Desulfurococcus amylolyticus Z-533: one gene and its partner. The protein of the gene in region 1 interacts with the protein of each later gene in a pairwise test. Links are inferred from orthologs where the notes say so. Each region holds a gene or a part of one and is shown on either strand. Other genes may lie near its edges.

Evidence for each region.
Region 2: the proteins of SPHMEL_RS04895 (region 1) and rpl7ae interact in binary tests that used the Methanocaldococcus jannaschii proteins (3 or more experiments, as listed by UniProt). The link is inferred for Desulfurococcus amylolyticus Z-533 from one-to-one orthologs.

What each region holds. Positions count from the first base shown.
Region 1 is NZ_KI911318.1:945,344-948,613, forward strand. What follows is about bases 125-3,061. They hold SPHMEL_RS04895 (hypothetical protein), read right to left. Parts: upstream 2,235-3,061; coding sequence 1,014-2,234; downstream 125-1,013. Other genes in these bases: SPHMEL_RS04885 (helix-turn-helix domain-containing protein), read right to left, coding at 125-237; SPHMEL_RS04890 (fibrillarin-like rRNA/tRNA 2'-O-methyltransferase), read right to left, coding at 304-1,008; SPHMEL_RS04900 (30S ribosomal protein S30e), read left to right, coding at 2,325-2,477; SPHMEL_RS04905 (NAD-dependent epimerase/dehydratase family protein), read right to left, coding at 2,487-3,061. Also shown: more of SPHMEL_RS04885, read right to left, coding at 1-124; more of SPHMEL_RS04905, read right to left, coding at 3,062-3,270.
Region 2 is NZ_KI911318.1:90,541-93,620, forward strand. The notes cover bases 334-3,080. They hold rpl7ae (50S ribosomal protein L7Ae), read right to left. Parts: upstream 2,026-3,080; coding sequence 1,642-2,025; downstream 334-1,641. Other genes in these bases: infB (translation initiation factor IF-2), read left to right, coding at 334-492; SPHMEL_RS00520 (50S ribosomal protein L24e), read right to left, coding at 510-695; SPHMEL_RS00525 (30S ribosomal protein S28e), read left to right, coding at 804-1,064; SPHMEL_RS07590 (hypothetical protein), read left to right, coding at 1,341-1,469; SPHMEL_RS00535 (glutamate--tRNA ligase), read right to left, coding at 2,169-3,080. In the rest of the region: more of infB, read left to right, coding at 1-333. UniProt on the Methanocaldococcus jannaschii protein: Multifunctional RNA-binding protein that recognizes the K-turn motif in ribosomal RNA, the RNA component of RNase P, box H/ACA, box C/D and box C'/D' sRNAs.

The DNA of each region.
Region 1 (3,270 bases):
AATAGTGTTCGAACCGTACACTATCCCTGATTTCTTTAAGTCATTTACCTCTATCCAGGAGACCTCCCTTAAATCCTGTGAAACCTTTATGAAAACCCTGGTATCGCCTCTACACGCAATGATATCAATGCTTCTAGCTGAGGTAGGGTATGAAAGAAACTCGACCCGGAAACCAGCTTTCCTCAGGGTTCTAGAGACTTCTTCAGCGATGTCCCCTGTACCCCTGTTTCTAGACAAAACAGACCCCGTTTTCTAAATTATGTTTAAACATGTTTAAAAGGGAATTTGTTTTCCATGTCTAAGCTACTTTCTCCTGTATATACTGTATATCATTGCATGATCTTTATCATAGGGTTCCAGGTGAACAACGTCGACTATCTCGAATCCCCTCTGCTTTAACGTCTCTATCTCCCTACGGTATACTTCACTAGGCTCCTTTGTCACATCAATGCTTCTAGCCTTTATTGCTAGAAGCAAGTATCCTCCATCCCTTAGAAATAGTAATGCATTGTCTGCGACTATAGCAGCTTGATCCGGTTGCGCAACATCCGCATATATCCCGTCAACTGTTTCAACAACATGCCTATATTCATGCGGCTTTCTAGCATCGCCTAGTATTGGATAAATGTTCTTTCTCACATCGGCAACTAATACTAGTTCCCTCATAACCCTGGGAGCGAATTCAACACCGTAAATTCTGCCTTTTAAGCCGACGATGTCCGAGATGTGACTGGCAGTGGTTCCAGATGCTATTCCAAGGTATAGTATTCTATGTCCCTCCCTGATCGGCTGCTCACTGAGACCATTGGCTAATGCACCAGCCAACTTGCTCCTGTATAGATTCCACTCCCTGTACTCGACATTGTTTATTCTATATAGTTTCTCACCATATACCCTGTGACCTGGAACCAGGTTCTTTGTGGCAAGTTTAAGGCTACCGTCATCAAGCTCTACAACGTATACCCCGTAGTATTTTTCATGTGGTTTTACCGAGACTGGTTGACTCACATGGATCACCTCCCACCCTTCCTCCTGGATTTAGGAGGCGGTCTAGGCCTCTTCTCCTCCTCTTTCTTTGGTGGAGGCTTAGGATATAGTTTCTTTATTTCTTCAACTCTCTCCTCGAGCTCCTTTACCAGCTTGTCTCCAGCTAACCTGCCACTGAAGTAGTCGATCTTGGCTGCTATCGATAATTTTGCAGCCAGCGCCCTGGCTATCTTACCTCTCTGCCACTTAGGGCTCTTATGTATGAATGGATGTTGGAAGATCACTCCATGCTTAGGCGGCTTGCCACCGGTTCTCAGGGCTCTGAACAATGCTTTCTCAGCACCCAGTACCTGTATGGTGCTTGCTGGCAGGACTGCTAGTTTTTCTAGCCCCCCGGCTAGACTCAGTAGCCTCGCCCCTAGTTTAGGCCCTACAAGCGCAGAGATATTCGGGGCAACCTCCTTCATTACTGCATCAATATACTCGTCCAGAGTACTTCTCAACTTGTAGAGATCCAGTATTATTCCAGCCAGTATCTTTATATAGTTCATGTCGAAATCACTTAGGTCAGCACCTATACTGTTCTTTGCCGCCTCAGCAAGCTTTCGAGCCTTTTCCTCGCTATACCCTAGTTTACTGAGGTTTTCCACAGTATAGTTAGAGCGGTGTCCCAGCTCATATACCAGCTTAGCGTACTCAGGGTGTTCCTTTACTAGTTCATCTAGTTCTGGGAAGTGGATGCTATACCATTCCCTGAGCCTCGCAACATATAGGTTTATTGTTTTATCTATGTCATCGGTCGCCCTTATCGCTTGCACAGCCAGTAAGTCCCTTTTCTGAGCCTCCTTCCTTAATTTCCTCCTCGTATACTCAAGCATTATGTTATGGAGCTTCTCGAAGAATTTCTCCTGCGAGTCAACGTATCCTAGTTTAACCGCTAATTCAGCGATATCCCCCCTTACATCTATGAAGATATTGTGACCTGGCACTATCTCAGGGCTTAGTCCATGAGTAGACGCTATTCTAGCTAGCGACAATGCTTCAACAATTACACTGGTTACACCGCTCTCCTTCAGCTTCTCCATTACCTCAGAATGCTGTAGCGTCTCCTCTCCTCTCTCAATGCTGAGCAGGTATTCCACGTTATCATCGATGCTCTCAGGTGACTTAGCATACGCTATTATTGAGCCGTCATCGCTTAAAGCAATTACCCCTATAACGCTCTCTACAAGATAAACCTTATTCATCACGATAACACCTGCCTTCCTAATTAAGAGATCAAATAAAACCATATTTAAATATCCCTAAACTATAACTATCATGTTAGGTGGTTCAATATGCCAAGCCATGGCTCGCTAACAAAGGCTGGGAAAGTAAGGAGTCAAACCCCTAAGATACCGCCTAAGCCGAAGAAGAATAAACCGCCTAGGATCAGGAATAAATGGGAGTATATCAGGAGGATTGAAAGCCCGCCCAAGGAGGCTGCTTAGAGATAAAAATTATTCTATAACGAGTTTCTTACCTAGCTTCCTACCTAGCTTAACAAGCATGTCTTTAACCATTGCCTCGAAACTCCACTCAGGCCGCCATCCCCATTCCTCCCTAGCAACAGAGTCATCGAGTGATTTAGGCCATGAATCAGCTATTGCCTGCCTGAAGTCTGGCTCGTACTCTACTTCGAAGTCAGGTATGTACTTCCTTATTTCATTGGCTAGTTGCTCCGGTGTAAAGCTGAATGCTGTGACATTATAACCCACCATGAGTTTAAGCCTGGATCTATCGGCCTCCATTAATTGTATCGCCGCTTTCACTGCATCCGGCATATACATCATCGGTAGCATCGTGTCCCTTCTCAGGTAGCACTTGTACTTCTTACCCTCTAGAGCATAGTAGAATATTTCAACTGCATAATCAGTTGTACCCCCGCCTGGCAAGGCTTCGCTACTTATAATACCCGGGTATCTGACTCCTCTTACATCAACCCCGTACTTTAACACGTAGTATCTTCCAAGTAGTTCGCCAGCGTATTTCGTTATACCGTACATCGTGGTTGGATCCATTATAGTATACTGGGGAGTACTGTACTTTGGAGAGCTGGGGCCAAATGCAGCTATCGAGCTAGGCCAGAACACTTTAATACCGTGCTCCCTTGCTGCTTCAAGCACGTTTATTAAACCATCCATGTTTATCCTCCATGCCAGCATAGGGTTCTTTTCCCCTGTAGCTGAAAGTATTGCTGCTAAATGGTATATCGTGTCAATACTGTACCTCTCTATAACTTTC
Region 2 (3,080 bases), 850 kb from region 1 along the record:
ATATACCAGCTACTCGAAGAATACCTTAAATGGTTCAAGGAATTCAGGGAGAGGGAGAGACTGAGGCAGGTAGAGTCTCTAGTAAGGCCAGGTAAGATAAGGATTATACCGGGGGCTGTATTTAGGAGAAGTGAACCCGTTATAGTTGGAGTAGAAGTCCTGGGAGGCAGGATAAGGCCTAACTATCCATTAATGACAGAGGATGGGAGAAACATTGGCTTAATAATGCAGATACGCGACCGCGATAACGTGTTGAAGGAGGCGCTTGTAGGGCAACAAGTAGCTATAAGTATTAGGGGCAAGGTAATGGTGGGTAGGCACATAGATGAAGGCGATATCTTGTATACTGATATACCAAGTGAACACGTTAAATACTGGCTGACAACTTTTAGTAATGAGTTAAGCAATGATGAGAAACTAGTGTTGAAAGAAATAATTGATATAAAGAGGAAGAGCGATCCCCTCTACGGTATGGTGTTTCAGCAGATGTGAAAACAAAATAACCTGGCCTACTTTGTCTGCTGACCATACTTTAATGTCCACTTATACTTCCTAGGATCCCTCTTCATCCTGTAGTTATTAAAACACTTATTGCTGCAGAACCATAGTATCGTTCCATCGTTCATCACGTACATCAATCCTGTTCCAGGCTCCACGTCTCCACCACAAAACACGCATTTAGCCTGCTTCACCAAGGTAAACACCTCTCTTCCAGCCAGTGTCAACACAATGTATTGGTTACAAGGGTTTTAAAATACCTTTCTCTGATATAAAAGCATAGTGTTTAAATCGTGGTGGAGGCCATGAGTGAGAACAATAAGATAGTTTTAAAGTCGCCTGATGTGAACGTGGTAGAGGAGATAGGGTTCCCAGCCGAAGTAATACAGATACTTGGTAGGACAGGTGTTACAGGAGAGATAATACAAGTGCGTGTCAGAGTATTAGAGGGTAGGGATAAAGGTAGAATAATAACAAGGAATATAAAGGGGCCAGTGAGAATAGGGGATATAGTTATACTAAGGGAGACTGAGAGAGAGGCAAGAAAGCTGTCAAGCAAAAAGTAGATGCCTGAAACCAGGATGGTATGCTGTCTTCGTTTTATAGGTTTTTAGGGTTTTACAATTGAAAGCCCCGTCTTTTAGGGTGGGGTTGGAGATTTACGGGTTTTGTTTCCTCTTTTGTTTCTTGGTGATGAGTCTTTAGTGTTTACGAGCCTCAGCTATATTCGAGGCGGTGATCACTGGAAACCATAGCCCCGAGCCCCGCGTTAAGCGGGGTAGGGGTAGTGCGCCCGAGACCGGCTCACGGAAACTCAAGAAGAATTAGCTTTGGTGATAGAAGTGGCTGAGGTGTACTTTGCCGGATGCAGCGTTATAAAGTATAGGAAGGGAGACATAGTCCTATACCCACTAGCAGGATACAGGGAGAAGATGAAACACCTACACGGCAAAAATTATACAATAATATAATAATAGCAGAAGACTAACACCAACACATACAAACCATTATAAAACCAGAGACAGCTTGGCGAGGCTGGAAACGGTTTTGAAAACCTGTTTTACTAATCGTTCAAGAACCTCGTCGTCCTGGGAGGATTTATTATTGTTCATATAAAAAACAATGAAGGGATGATTACCTTTATCAGCCGCTCTGAGCCCTTATCTGCTGGACACTCTTAATTATTTCATCGATTAAGTCCTTTGCTCCGCCTACATCTATTACTGCGACAGAGGCAGCAGACACCTCAATACCGGCTGCTTGGCCCAGTTTCTGTTTGCTTGGCACGTAGACATATGGTATCTTCTTCTCATCGCATAATAGTGGTAGGTGGGCAACTATTTCAGGTGGGTCAACATCTTCAGCTATGACAACCAGCTTAGCTTGTCCTCTTTCAACAGCCTTTGTTGTTTCATTTGTACCCTTCTTGATTTTCCCACCAGTCTCTCTTACCTTTGATATTGCCTGGTATACTTTATCAGCTAGCTCAGGCGGTACCTCGAACTTTACATAAAACGGCTTAGGCATGTGTTCATCCTCCTCCCTTAACTCGTGGTCGTCTACAAGCTATATAGAATAATGTCAGGGCTTTATAAATTACGGGCATTAAATAATTTTTAAACTACTTTTGATGCGACTTTCCATTCCATATAATAATGAATCCGGTGGTCTTATTCGTGTGAGAAGACGGCTATTACTTTTTCCTCTTTGATAGTATCTATTCTAATGAACCCGACCCTGTATAATTGCACAATGGAGTCTGGTTTTTCATTAATAATGCGTTTTTCAACTAGGAGCCTGGCTTCCCTGATCTCTGATCCACTCGGGATCAGGAGGAATAAATCTGTTTTCTCATCGTTGCTAACCCATTGAATTATTGGAGCATTTAGCTTCCTTGCATCTTCCTGTGAAATACTGTGGAGCCTGGCTATGAATGCTGGCTTACCATCCAATATCGTTGGCTCCGTTATCATAAAGTTAGCTAGCCCCATGGCTCTGAATGTTTTATGTTCGCTTTGAAGCAGTGTTCCCAAGTCTTTGGATGATATATGGATTACCGAGCCATCCAGTATCCTATACTCGTAATGCTCCGGTCTTGATGGATGTATTGGTATTTGTGCTTTAAGCTCCTCTTTCACATCCTTTAGTATTACTGGAACCGGTTCTTCAACACCCATATACCTGTTCGCGACTGGATCAACTAGGATCCTGTTGATAGCGTAGAGATTAACTAGGCTTATCTTGGCATCGATGGGTTTGATTCCCACTTCCTTAACTATTTTCCAGATTGTTTCACGGAGAATGCCTCTTCTACGTAACCCATTAATTGTTCCGAGTCTTGGGTCATCATATGGTGAGATACCTTGTTCTTTAACTAGCTTTCTCATTTTAGACTTGCTCAGTATCACACCCTCTAATGATAAACGTCCAAAATGTATTGTCTCGGGGTATTTCCAGCCCATGTGCTTATATAGGTATTTCTGCTTGACAGTATTCGATATGTGTTCCTTTGCGCGGAGGACATGTGTTACACCCATTAAATAATCGTCGACACCAGCAGCAAAATTGTAAGTTGGCCATAC